Regions from separate parts of the Arthrobacter sp. R4-81 genome, predicted to be linked through region 1. Evidence: riboswitches for the same ligand, from Rfam matches in the RefSeq annotation. Region 1 holds a riboswitch; each other region holds the start of a gene.
What was found. A riboswitch is a leader RNA that binds a small molecule or an ion and turns the genes downstream of it on or off. The one in region 1 is predicted to bind cyclic di-AMP.
Positions count from the first base shown of each region.

Region 2: another riboswitch for cyclic di-AMP. It lies ahead of M1E05_RS17250 (C40 family peptidase); the one in region 1 lies ahead of M1E05_RS17850 (aggregation-promoting factor C-terminal-like domain-containing protein).
Region 3: another riboswitch for cyclic di-AMP. It lies ahead of M1E05_RS03455 (M23 family metallopeptidase); the one in region 1 lies ahead of M1E05_RS17850 (aggregation-promoting factor C-terminal-like domain-containing protein).
Region 4: another riboswitch for cyclic di-AMP. It lies ahead of M1E05_RS02070 (hypothetical protein); the one in region 1 lies ahead of M1E05_RS17850 (aggregation-promoting factor C-terminal-like domain-containing protein).

Region 1 is NZ_CP096445.1:3,893,664-3,896,936, forward strand. It holds gene M1E05_RS17845 (sensor histidine kinase) at 1-1,004, shown strand, start outside; cyclic di-AMP (ydaO/yuaA leader) riboswitch at 1,092-1,269, shown strand; gene M1E05_RS17850 (aggregation-promoting factor C-terminal-like domain-containing protein) at 1,269-2,003, shown strand; gene M1E05_RS17855 (YdeI/OmpD-associated family protein) at 2,054-2,497, shown strand; gene M1E05_RS17860 (HAD-IA family hydrolase) at 2,478-3,146, opposite strand; gene upp (uracil phosphoribosyltransferase) at 3,150-3,273, opposite strand, start outside.
Region 2 is NZ_CP096445.1:3,751,636-3,754,908, forward strand. It holds gene M1E05_RS17240 (HNH endonuclease) at 1-260, opposite strand, end outside; gene M1E05_RS17245 (NlpC/P60 family protein) at 572-1,330, opposite strand; gene M1E05_RS17250 (C40 family peptidase) at 1,433-2,146, opposite strand; cyclic di-AMP (ydaO/yuaA leader) riboswitch at 2,151-2,328, opposite strand; gene M1E05_RS17255 (M23 family metallopeptidase) at 2,458-3,273, opposite strand, start outside.
Region 3 is NZ_CP096445.1:723,161-726,433, forward strand. It holds gene M1E05_RS03445 (F510_1955 family glycosylhydrolase) at 1-331, shown strand, start outside; partial or broken gene M1E05_RS03450 (four-helix bundle copper-binding protein) at 363-515, shown strand; gene M1E05_RS03455 (M23 family metallopeptidase) at 547-1,335, opposite strand; cyclic di-AMP (ydaO/yuaA leader) riboswitch at 1,340-1,511, opposite strand; gene M1E05_RS03460 (arsenic resistance protein) at 1,763-2,722, shown strand; gene M1E05_RS03465 (aminotransferase class I/II-fold pyridoxal phosphate-dependent enzyme) at 2,802-3,273, opposite strand, start outside.
Region 4 is NZ_CP096445.1:429,129-432,401, forward strand. It holds gene M1E05_RS02060 (Y-family DNA polymerase) at 1-1,099, opposite strand, end outside; gene M1E05_RS02065 (LexA family protein) at 1,092-1,523, opposite strand; cyclic di-AMP (ydaO/yuaA leader) riboswitch at 1,729-1,886, shown strand; gene M1E05_RS02070 (hypothetical protein) at 1,889-3,244, shown strand; gene M1E05_RS02075 (ATP-binding cassette domain-containing protein) at 3,271-3,273, opposite strand, start outside.

The DNA of each region.
Region 1 (3,273 bases):
CACTCAACTCGCTGGTCTGGACCATGACGGCGGGGTCGCTCGCGGGAATACTGCTGATCGGTCTGGTGGGGACAGGGATAATCCGCCGCAACCTGAAACCCCTTGAGCAACTGTCCGATGTGGCCACCCAGGTCTCCCGGTTACCCCTCGACGCCGGCGAAGTGGCACTCGCCGTGCGGGTCCCGCCGTCGAGCGCTCATCCCGGAACTGAAGTAGGCAGGGTTGGCCACGCCCTGAACCTCATGCTGGACAATGTTTCCCGGGCGCTTGAGTCCAGACAAAGGAGCGAGACTAAGGTCCGGCAGTTCGTGGCGGATGCCTCCCACGAACTGCGGACCCCCCTCACCGCGATCCGTGGCTACACCGAGCTGATGAGGATGACGGAAAAGCTGACTCCCGACGGAACGAAATCCCTCGCAAGGGTTCAGAGCCAATCCGAGCGGATGACTGCCCTCGTGGAGGACCTGCTCATGCTGGCCCGTATTGATGAAGGGCAGCAGCTGCGACTCACTGATGTGGATCTTACGCAGCTGCTGGTCGAAACGGTCAGCGATGAGCGGGTGATGGCGCCTGACCGGCATTGGAAGCTGGAGTTGCCGGGAGGTGGCGTAATCGTGCGCGGCGACACCTCGGGATTGCGTCAGGTCCTGATGAACCTTCTTTCGAACGTACGGAAGCACACGCCGCCCGGCACCACGGTGGTGGCTGGTTTGGCGAACTCTGAGGAGGGAAGTGTCGTGATTTCCGTTACTGACGATGGTCCCGGCATCGACCCGGGATTCGTTGACACCGTATTCGCACGTTTTACGCGTGCTGATACCTCGAGAGCCAGCAATCGCGCTGGAGGAAGCAACCGTGAGGATGAGGGATCCAGCGGGCTCGGGTTATCGATCGTCCACTCGATCATGGAGGCGCATGGAGGCAGCGTTGAGGTCGCTTCCCGACCTGGCAGGACCAGATTCTTACTCAGGTTTCGTCCGCAAGGCACCACGCCGCCGTCGTGATCTCTGTTACCAAAACGTGACTTAGGCCTTCAATTCCTGTAGCGTCGTTGGGGTGCGGCTACCGTTCTGGCCGCATTTCCGGTTGGACGCCAAACTCTGCCGCTTCCCGGATACCGCATGACCAGGCAGAGACGGGGGACCCAGAGTCTCCGGGCATTTGCGCAGCATTCCGCCCTTGGGGTGAAGCCGACACGTGATTTTCCGTGCGGCCGGATGACCTCATCCGAACCCGACAGCTAACTCCGTAGGCGTTGAGAGGCAATCATGACTGAACCCTTGGTACAAACGCGCCCTGATAACCATCCGGAGCACAAGAATGCACCGGATCAGCCTTCAAAGCATGGGATCTCAAGGCACCGCGCGGAAAGCTCGAAAACCCCTTTTTCACTCTCCCGGTTCAGTTCAGGCCTGGGCGGCAACGGCTATCGTCTGGCTGTCGTCGCTTCGGCCTGTGCGGTACTGATTGGCGTGGGTGCCGCCGGGCAGGCCTCAGAGCCGGCCACGCCGGCTGCTGCTCCCACGGCGCAAGCTCCCACCACGGCCGACGCCGAATCACGAATCGACTTCGAAAAGTCCCTGGTCAGGGCGGAGGCCGCTCCTTCTCAGGCGCCGGTGGAGCCACAGGCAGCTCCAGCACCTGCCCCGGAGCCCGCACCCGCTCCCGAGCCCGCCCCCGCACCTGTAGCGGTTGACGATCCTGCAGCCGCCCAGGCGTACGCCGCGAGTCAGCTAGGCGCCCATGGATGGGCTGCGGACCAGATGCAGTGCCTCACCACACTGTGGACCAAAGAATCGGACTGGAAGACCACTGCCACAAACCCCAGCAGTGGCGCCTACGGAATCGTCCAGTCGCTTCCCGCCGAGAAGATGGCGAGTGCCGGCGCTGACTACGTGACCAACTTCCGGACCCAGATCAACTGGGGCCTCAACTACATCAAGGAACGCTACGGCTCCCCCTGCGGCGCGTTGAACTTCCATTACGCGAACAACTGGTACTAAACCAACCAAAAGTTCGAAACCGCCGGATTCTCATCGGGCATACTGTGACCATGAAGTTCACCACCACCATCATGGGCAGCGGTAACACAGCCGGAATTGTGGTTCCTGCCGAAATCCTGGAGGCGCTCGGGGCGGGCAAGCGTCCGCCGGTCCTGGTAACACTGAACGGTAAGAGCTACCGCAGCAGCATCGCCGTCATGGGCGGGCAATTCTTGGTCGGTCTGAGCGCCGCTAACAGGGAACTGACCGGGGCTGCAGCCGGAGACACCGTGGAAGTCGGGCTGGAGCTCGACACCCAACCACGCGTCGTCGAGGTCCCCGACGATCTGGCTGCCGCGCTCGCCGCTGAACCTGACGCGCAGGCTTTTTATGCGACCCTGAATTACAGCGCGCAGCGTCGTTATGTGGAACCTGTCGCGAGCGCCAAGCCCGGGGACACACGCTCGCGCCGGATTGCGAAGGCAGTGGAGAACCTCAAAGCCGGAAAGAAATAACGTTCTTCCCATTGGGATCCCGAAGGACTGTGGCGGAGACTGCTGAATAGTCGCGGATGTGCAGGACGCCGTCGGGAAGCTCTCCGGTGTTAGGCCCGACAGCAATGGTGCGGATGCCCGCCGCTACACCGGCCGCGATCCCGGCGGGGGCGTCTTCAAATACCAGGGCATCACCCGGGTCAACCCCAAGGAGCGACGCCGCCAGGAGGTAGCCCTCAGGGTCCGGCTTGCCGCGGGTAACGTCAGCGGCGAAGACTGCAGAGACGGGGATGGTCAGCCCGGCTGCAGCCATTCGCACTTCGGCCAGCCCTCGGAAAGCCGACGTCACCAGCGCCACAGATTCAGCCGGAAGACTGGCCAGCAGCTCCACAGCCCCCTGCACCGGAACGATCCCCCTCGTCTCAGCCAGCTCCATCCGCCCGAGCTCCTCGGTGAGGGCTTCGACGTCGGATCCGGCGGGAGCATAGCGCCGGACGGTATCGATGGCCTGGACCCCGTGCGAGGTCTGCAGGATTTCGGCATAGTCGAGGCCGTAGCGGCCGGCGAATTCGCCCCACACCCGCTCCACGATGCTGGTGGAATCAACCAGGGTGCCGTCCATGTCGAACAGGACACCGCGGGCGGTCAGAGTAGTGCTGTGCAGGCTCATCCGTTATCCGGCGATCCCGTACAACCTGTCGCCGGCATCGCCCAGACCGGGCACGATGTAGGACTTGTCGTTGAGTTTTTCGTCGATGGAAGCCAGAACGATTGTGACATTGGCGTCCGAGAGTTCT
Region 2 (3,273 bases), 140 kb from region 1:
TTGCCGCAGTATGCGCAGCGGTGTCCGTCGCGGCGCAGCACGCCCCGCCGGCTCACTGCCGTCGCAGTGTTGTACCTTGGCCGGATATAGCGGTTGAGCAGGATCACGGACGGTCGGCCCAGGATCTCCTGCGGCCCGACGACGGGATCGTCGCCCTCGGCCACCACGCTGGCTTTTCCAGCGAGCACAAGCACCAGCGCCCGGCGGAAGGTGACTACCGCCAGCGGTTCATATCCAGCATTCAGAACGAGTGTGCGCATGCGCATACCTCTTCACGGCCGCACCCGTCAGGGGCACGAGGGCCGGCTGCCCTCGGCATGTCCGGGCTAAGGATCGACATCACCAGAGTAAACACTGAATGCCCGAATTGCCGAATCCAGCCTTTGCGGCGAGCCGCAATTCCGATTACGCTCCGTCTCCGAATCCTTGAGCGATGGGCAACGTCGTCGTGAAAAAAGCAGAAAGACCCCCGTCCTAAGACGGGGGTCCTTCCGAGAAGTTTCTCCTGGCGGCAGTTCCAGACCGTATGGGTCCAGAGCCAGGATGGGCTGCTGTTTGCTTGGAGCCGGTATTAGCCGCCTACGCGGATGAAGACCGGGCCGGAGCCGACGTTGACGCTGAACAGGGCGGTGGTTCCGCCGTTCCAGCCACCGTGGACTGCCTGGCCGTTGCCGACGTAGACCGCGATGTGGGCCATGCCCATTCCGCCGTTCTCGTAGTAAGCAAGGTCACCGGGCTGAGCTTCGGCAGCGCTGACCGTGCGGCCGAGGGACAGGTAACCTGCCGGCCAGCCGTGGTAGTTGATGCCGACGGCAGCCAGGGAGTTGGTTGCCAGCATGGTGCAGTCCTGGGCAACGCCGAGCTGGGCGTAGGCGGCAGCGGCGATTGAAGCGCCCATGCCACTTGAAGCTGCGGGTGCGGGAGCGGAAGCGGTAGCAGCGACCGTTGCCGTAGCGGCAGCGGCGGGAGCTGCCGGGGCGGCTTCCTGCACCTCGACGACAGGCTTGGGTGCTTCGACGACCGGAGCCGGCGTCGTGGAGACAGCAGGCTTCTCGTACGAGATAGCAATCGTGGAAGCGGCTGAAATTGTCGCCGGGGTGGCGGACTTCACTTCGAGGGTGGACGCAGAGGTGGATTCGCGCTGAACGCTCGTGTCTGCCGCGTTGGCGGCAATTCCACTGGTCAGGACCAGACCGGAGGCAGCAGCGATAACCGCAGCCTGACGGCCCACACCACCGGCGTTATCGCCGACGGACTTGGCAATGACAGCCAGCGAGTTGGTCTTGGTGACCTCGGCGCGGTGCCGTGCAATGGTTGCACGTGTAGTCATTAATTTTCTCTCTTTCGTATTCCTCGGACCGCGCTGGGCAGGCCGTGGGCTATGGACGTTCCGGCATCTTGGGGGTAGGCCGGAACGCCCCGAACGGGTTACTTAGCGAAGGGTGTAAAACGAGGAGGTGCCTGTTGCAGACACCGCGTGCAGGATGGTGCCCTGCGAGGGGTTCAGCGCGCTGATCATCATGCCGTTGCCAACGTAGATACCAACGTGGGCACCGCCGTTTTGCATGACCAGGTCACCGGGGGCGGGAGTGGAAGTGGGCGTCATGGACGTCCAGGCATTCGTACGGGGGATGCTGATGCCGGCCTGGGCGTAGACCCACTGGGTAAAGCCTGAGCAGTCCCAGCCGCTGGGAGTGGTGCCGCCCCACAAGTAGGGGCTGCCGATGCCGGTGTAGGCGATTGCTGCCAGGCCCGATGCAGCCGCTGACGAGGCGGCCGGCTTGTCGGTGGTGGCAGTCAGCTCGATTGCCGGTTCCTCGGACTGTGCCTGGACAGTCTCGATCTTCGGCGCTGCTTCGGTGGTCACGGACGGACGCTCAAAAACGACCTTGGCGGTCGGCTCCGCGGTTACCGCGATCTGAGTGGACTGTGAGCCTGATTCCGCGGTGGCGGCAACTCCAGGATTGCCCTCCGCCGCACTGGCTGGCAGGCCGGCAGCAAGAATGAGCCCTGAAGCAGCTGCAATGACAGCAGCTTGGCGACCAACGGTTCCCGCGTTGTTAGCAACGGCTTTAGATACGGAACCCAAGGGGTTCATGCGCACCGATTGAGCACGGTGGCGCGCAGCATTGTGGCGTGAAGACACGAAAGTAGCCTCTCCCAATGCCTACGAGGTGAGCTGTCGGATTCGGATGGGAGTCACCCGGCCACTTGGCTTCCTGAGAAGCTTCGCGACTTAACCCCAAGGTCTTCTTTCGAAGACCAAAATTGGTTCCCCCGCCTCTGCCAGACGATGTAATGCGAACGGACCTTGAGCGGTGGCAGAGTTAGGCAATCCACTCAAGAGCGCCAACTTCGGAAAAGTTGGCGTGGTTTAGACGGTACAGGACTTTGGATTGAATGTCACATTCAGGTCACGGCATGTCACAGAAATGTGAGAGTAATCCATCATCTAAATCAGAGCCAGCCCATGGGGTCGACAACTTCGCCGTTGACCATTACTTCGAAGTGGAGGTGGCAGCCGGTTGACGCGCCTGTGGTCCCGCTCAGGGCCACAGTGTCGCCCCGGGTTACTGTCTGGCCCACCTGGACATCGGACGAGGACAAGTGGTTGTACGTGGTTTCGAGCCCGTTACCGTGATCGATGACCACGCGGTTTCCGCCTCCGAAGGGATGCCAGCCGGCAAAAGTGACCGTGCCGCTGGCTGCTGCATGGACGGCGGTACCGCACTGGGCAGCGAAGTCCTGGCCGCGGTGGAATTCTCCGTAGCCGCCGGTGATGGGGCTGACGCGGTAGCCGAAGGGGGAGGCAGTTATGAGCGAATTCAGTGGGGCCCCAAGGCTTCCGGCAGACGCTGCCCGGCTGACGCTGCCGGCGGACTGCGCGCTGAGGAGTTGCTTGAGCTTGCCGTCGGGATCACCGGTGGTGGAAACGGTGGTGCGGCTGAAATCAACCTTTGCGCCCGCAGCTGCGGAGACTTCAGGCTGGACAGAGGCGGAAAGGGCAGCACCCGTGGAGCCGACGCCGCCGGTGGCTGCCAGGGGGCTTGTGGCCGGAACCGTGACTGTGAGGATCAAGCCTGTGGCTGCCAGGGCGATGCCTGCCTTTTGCCCTACACCACTGGCGCCGGCGAATTCTGTGACCTGACGAAAAGGGCTGCGTTTGCGGCGTGCATCCCGGTGCGGGTCCCGGGGACGGCCAGCGGCGGCGACAGCTTCGGATACTTGCAGCTCCAAAGCAGGACCGGTCGCACGGCGACGGCCCCTGGCGTT
Region 3 (3,273 bases), 1.2 Mb from region 1:
TGACATTGTTCTGGCCACCACGACTTCGGGCATACAGCGCTCCATCGACGGCGGCACAACCTGGATGCTGAACGAGTCTTCCCCGCTGATCCAGTACGCCGCCTTTGCCCACTCAACGGAGGCCGTCGGCGTCGAACCTGACGGGACGGTTCACTACTCAGCTGATGCTGGCGCGACCTGGACGAGAAAAGGCCGGATTGACGGCCAAGTCCTGGCGATAGCCGCCGTCAAAGGTTCAGACGGAAATCCCGGGATCTGGGCAGCCATTGATGGGGGGATCCTGGTGTCCACGGACGGCGGGAGCACATTCAGGCCTGCCGTCTCTCCCTGAAGGGCACGAAAAGTAGGAGGTGATCGCAGCTACTCGGGCGCTGCTCGAATCCTGCCGGATAGCAAGCGGTGTTAGTGACGAGGAGTGCGAAAAGCACGCCGGGATGCACGAGCACTGCAGAATCTGTGCTGAGGCTTGCCGATGTGAAGCGGCCTGCACAGACCTTTTGACGTCCCTGGCCTGACGCTACGAGGCCGATCCGATTGGTATCTCCGCTACATGTAGGTGGCGGGATCGACTGTCTGGTCGTTGAGCATGACCTCGAAGTGCAGATGGCAGCCAGTGGAGTTGCCGGTTGTTCCGACGCCAGCAATCTGTCCGCCCTGCGTCAGGGTCTGCCCAACGGAAACGCCGATTCTGTCCAGGTGGTTGTACGTGGTCTTCAGTCCGTTGCCGTGCTCGACGACGATCCGGTTTCCGCCGCCGTACGGACTCCACCCGGCCTCCGTCACTGTTCCCGCAGCTGCCGCCAGAACAGGGGTTGAACACTGTCCGGACAGGTCCATGCCTGTATGCATTTCGTCGAGCGCCCCGGTCAGGGGATTGACACGGAAGCCGAACGGAGAAGTCACGCTCATCGAGGCCAGGGGAGCCCGCAGGGTTGGTGAAGGGGCAGCAGCCGCTGCCTGAACAGGAGCGGGTGCAGGTGCCGGTGCTGGTTCAGGTGCCGGTGCTGGTTCAGCTTGCGGTGCAGGGACGGAGCTCACCTGGGGGCGGTCAAAAGCCAGTGCTGATCCGGCATCTGCAGCCACCGCCGGCTGGGTAGCGGGGGAGAGCACTGTCCCGGCCGCGAGGTCCTGTGCCGCCGATAGCAGGCTGGGCTGGGCGTGGGCATTGGAAAGGGCGGTTAATGCGAACATCCCCGTTACCACCGCCGCAATTCCCAACTTTCGGCCGCGATCCCGCAGGGTCGGAGCGGAGGATGAGGCCGCCCGGTGGCTGCCCTTGGCGGACGTGGAGGCAAAAAGGGCATGGCGTTGGCCGTGTTTATCTTGGGAAGGCAAAAGTAAGTCCTCTCTGCGCCGGCGAAATTAGCTGTCGGATTCGGACGAGTGGACTGTCCGGCCTGCCCTGCCGGACGCCTCGAGGCGTGCAGCTACTGGGCCAGGCTTCACCCCAAGACGCGCAAAGGCATCATCAGTGGGTTTTCCGCCCCCGCCAAGGGAAGTAAAAGTTTCATGGACCGCCGGCGGGGTTTGGCGAGGCGGTCACACGCATACCCAACGAAGGTATGTGGTCCCTCTATGTAAGCAAGAAAAACGATGCGTTACAAATCCGTTATCAGAATAAGGTCACGTTTCGTCTTGCTGCAGGGTAGGATGCAGCGGCTCCGGGTGCCGACGTCGCTCCACCCACCATGAATACCGAGATGCCTTAATGGTTGCTTGGCCTACGATTGGCTGCGTGAAGATCGGAACTCTTGTCGCAGCGATGGAAAGGCGCCAGGTCGGGTTGTATCTGGCCGCGATCATCGTCGGCGGAGGAGCTGGATCATTGGCTCCTGACTCGGCCGGGGTGCTGGAGCATGCAATCAATCCCGTCCTTGGCCTGCTGCTCTTCGCCACATTTCTCGGGATCCCGCTTGCCTCGATTGGTACGGCCACACGCGATCTGCGGTTCATGTCAGCGGTGCTGATACTGAATTTCGCTGTTGTGCCCGTGGTGGTGTTTGCCCTCACCCGTTTCATCGCGGGAGAGCAGGCGCTGTTGGTCGGTGTCCTCCTGGTCCTGCTGACACCCTGCGTCGACTACGTCATTGTGTTCACCGGTCTGGCAGGCGGGGCCAGCGATCGTCTCCTGGCCGCGGCGCCGGTGCTGATGCTGGTGCAGATGCTCCTGTTGCCGCTGTACCTGATGGTTTTCGTTGGCCCGGGGATAGCGTCAGCAATAGATCCTGCACCCTTCGTTCAGGCGCTGGTGGGGCTCATCCTGTTTCCCTTGGCCCTGGCCGCACTGACGCAGGCCCTGGCCCGGCGGGCGTCACTGGGCCGGGCGATCATGGCAGTGATGCAGGCCCTGATGGTCCCTCTGATGATGGCAACCCTGGCGGTCGTTGTCGGCTCCCAGGTTGTGGGAGTGCGGCAGGAGCTGGGCGCCCTGCTGGCCGTTGTCCCGCTGTATGCCGCTTTCCTGATCGCTATGGTGCCCCTGGGCCTCCTTGTGGCCAAGCAGGCGCACCTCGACGTTCCGGCCACGCGTGCCGTGCTTTTTAGCGGGGCCACCCGGAATTCCCTGGTGATTCTTCCGCTGGCACTGGCTTTGCCTGGCCCGTTGGCCCTGGCAGCGCTCGTCGTGGTGACCCAGACTCTTGTCGAACTCATCGGAATGGTCCTCTACGTCCGGCTACTGCCGCTCATCGTCCCTGAAATTAAACGCCAACAGCTCACTTGAGCCTTCTACACCTGGCAGCAAGATCAGGAGCCGGTGCCTCAAGCGCAACCACCGGTAGCGGAACCACCGCTAAGCGGACTCACTGGCGGACTTCTTTCATCGCCGCTTCGAACGCCGGCAGGCTGCGCTCGATCATGTCCTCGTTGGCAGTGAGGGAGATCCGGAAGAAGCCCGGCGTCTCGAACAGCACGCCCGGCAAAACGAAGACGTCCCTGCGGGCAAGTGATGCGGTGAAGGCCTCGTCGTCAGGAATAGGGGAGGGGACATAGAGGTAGAACGTGCCTTCCGGACGCCAGATGCGGTAACCCATCCCACCAAGTTCATCAACCAGTCGGTCCCGGCGGCGCTGCAGTTGATCAATAGAAATGGAGAACTTCTCCAGCTCAGGAAGCGCGTGCTGCAGCAGGGCATTGGGGTACACCCAGCCCATCGCCACCTGCAGGCTGGTGATGGCCGGGGCCATCTCTTCCCGGTGCGGCATGGTGGGCGGAAGAGCCAGATAACCCACCCGTTGACCCGGGGAGAGGTGGGTCTTGCCATAGGAGTAGGCC
Region 4 (3,273 bases), 940 kb from region 1:
GGGGCGGTTGGTTCCCCGAGGGGCGCAGATCGGTCACCATGATTCCCGCTTTCGCATATTTGATTCCCTCCTGGATCTGCGGCAACAGAGCATGCGCTGCCCGGGTAAGGAGCACGGGATCGGCGGTGGGCATCGGCAACCTGATGCAGGCCGACGGGTAGGAAGTGTCCTGGGGGTTGTAGTAGGACGTGGCGGCGTATGCCGTGAGGACTCTGGTCTGCAATCCGTGCTTGGCCAGCCTGGCGCTGGCCTGCTGACCGTAAATGCTGAGGACCTGGCGAAGTTCATGGACGGTAGTGATGGGCGTGGAGAAGGACCTGCTGAAAATCAACTGGTCCCTGCCGATCCGCTCCTCCTCCATCGGAATGCATGGTGTGCCCTGAAGCTCCAGGACGGTGCGCATCACCATCACTGAGAAGCGGTCCCGGATCATCACAGGATCTGCCTTTGAAAGGTCAAGGACCGACTGGATTCCCATGGCATTGAGGCGTTTGGTCAGGCGGGAGGCGATGCCCCAGATCTCGATCACCGACAGCCGGGCCATCAGTGTTTCCCGCTGGGCGAGGGGGAGGGAATCCCAGAGGCAAACACCGTTGAAGCCCGGATTGTTCTTGGCCCACTTGTTCGCAAGTTTTGCCAGGGTCTTGGTTCCTGCGATTCCGACGCACACCGGCACGCCTACGTTGCGGCGCACGGCGGCCTTCATCTCCAGTCCAAGCCGAAGGAGCTCATCCGGGGTTCCCTTGACGCCAAGGAAGGCCTCGTCGATGCTGTAGACCTCCAGCCAGGCCGAGAACCTGCTGAGGAGTTCCATCACGCGCGCGCTGATGTCGCCGTACAGCTCATAGTTGCTGGACCTGGCCACCAGGCCCCACTCCTTGACCCGTGGTGCGATCTTGAACCAGGGCTCGCCTACCGGGATGCCCAGTGCCTTGGCCTCGGGTGACCGGGTAACGGCACACCCGTCGTTATTGGAGAGCACAACCAGTGGCCGACCTTCCAGGGATGGGTCAAAGGCACGCTCAGCCGAGGCATAAAAACAGTTCACGTCCACGTGGGCGATCTGCTGCATCCGGTGCATCATTGCCGGCTTAGACATGGTGGAGGCACCTCGTGGCCACGCCCCAAATGATGAGGTCGGACAGTGCTGCAACGCGGATATCCGGGTAGTTCGCACTTTCCGCCTGGAGCAGGACGCCGCTTTGTCTGATGCGGAGGCGTTTGATGGTCAGTTCACCGTCCAGTACGGCGATGACCACGGACCCGTCCTTGGGCTCCAGGGCGCGATCGACGATCAATTCGTCCCCGTCGCTGATGCCCGCCCCCTCCATTGAATTTCCCGAGACCCTCACCACGTACGTGCTGGTGATGTCCTTGATGAGGTGTTCGTTGAGGTCGATCCTGCCGTCAAAGTAGTCCTGCGCTGGCGAGGGGTAGCCTGCAGCCACCGCCACAGGGGAGATGAGAACCGTGAGCAGCGAGCTGCCGGCGGCTATCATACGAGGACCCACAATAATGCCCACAACACACCTTCATTCGAATATATGTTCGATAATTCAGTGTACTGCGAGGTCGGACAAAAAGGCCTATCGCATCCGGATGGTGCAACGTGACTCGCCGCCAACCTTTTCCTGTTACCTAAACGTGACTTTAAGGGAGGGTTTCCTGTACGGTTTGTGCGTGGCCCATCTGGATCGGGCCGCGTCCGGGCTGACGCCGAGCTCTGCCACATCCCGGACTCCCAACACTAAGGCAGAGACGGGGGACCCAGAGTCTTCGGGCCGCTACCCAGCGGCCCGTGGGGTGAAGCCGTCACGTCTAACGTGCCGGCCGGTTGACCTCTTCCGAACCCGACAGCTAACCTCGCAGGCGTTGAGAGGCAACCATCATGTCCCGTTCTTTCGATCAGTCGCGCCCTTTACGCGCCGGACGGCATCGCGCAGAAGCTGCGCCATCCGTCAAAACCCCCAGCCCAACAAACCCCGCCGCGGAAGAGCCGAACCTCGGGACGGCTCCCACGGACCCCGTTTCCACCACCGTGATTCCGGCCGCGCCGATTCCCGCAGAACCTGAGCCCACTGCACCGGTTTCCACCGTCACGCGGCGAAGCAGGGACAGGCGCCCGGCCTTTGAAGTACCCCCTGCCCCCAGGACTGCGCCTGTGACTGAAGCCGCTCCGACGACCGTGCAGGAGAGCTCCGCTCCGGAAACCGCACCCATAGCCGAAGTGCGTCCCGCCCCCGCAGCGACGCGACGGAGCAGGACGGGGCGCGCGGCAGTTGAAAAGCCAACGGTGAGCGCATCGGCCGCCGCTGCAATCGACGCCCAGACGAGCGCACATAGCCCTCAGCTGGCTGCCGTATTCAGTTCCAAGCCCGATGATGTCCTGAAGAAAGCCGTTTCGGTTCGTGTCATGGGTCAAAGGATGGCCGTCGTAGCCGGAGCCTTTGCCGTGCTGCTTGGCGTAGGAGCAGCCAGCCAGGCCACAGAGCTGCCCTTCTTCGGCAAGGAAACTTCCGCCCAGGAGGCCCCCGGCACAACGAACGCGACTCGGGCGACCTCCGGAATACGGCCGACCGCCGGAACCACTACCCCCCGGCCAACCGTCTCGGCCACGTCCCCTGGGACAACCAGCGGCACCCCGGCCCAAGCGGCGGCCGGTGCCGATGTCCCGGCGGCAGCGGATCAACAAGGCACTAGCCTGCCTGGTGTGGGCAGCCTCCCCATGCCGGTGGACGCTCCCACCCTGGCGGCAATAGCGGCTGCCTCCACCGCCGCGGCTCCGCCCGCCTCTGCCACGTCCCCGAACGCCCAGCCTCCGGCCTCTTCCTCGAACCCTCAGCCCGCGCCGGCCTCGCCAACGGCGGCACCGGCTCCTGCGACAACCGCAGCACCAGCACCAGCACCAGCACCAGCACCGACACCGACACCGTCGCAGTCACCGAGTACACTGCTGACGCCAGTTACCGGCTTGCTCGACCCCTTGCTGGGCACGGCCACCGCTACGGCTCCCGCAGCCGTGGACGGCGCTGCGGAAGACGTCGTCGATACCAGCACTTATGCCAGCAGCCGCCTGGCCTCGTACGGATGGGGCACCGAGGAGATGACTGCCCTGAGCACCCTTTGGGACACCTCAGCTGGGTGGCGCGGCAGCCAGGTGGACAGGGGCATGAGCTACATCAAACAACGCTATGGTTCCCCGACCAAAGCCTTGGAATTCCGCGCAGCGAATAACTGGTACTGAGGCCTGCTCCGGGTTTCGTGCCGGCGTCA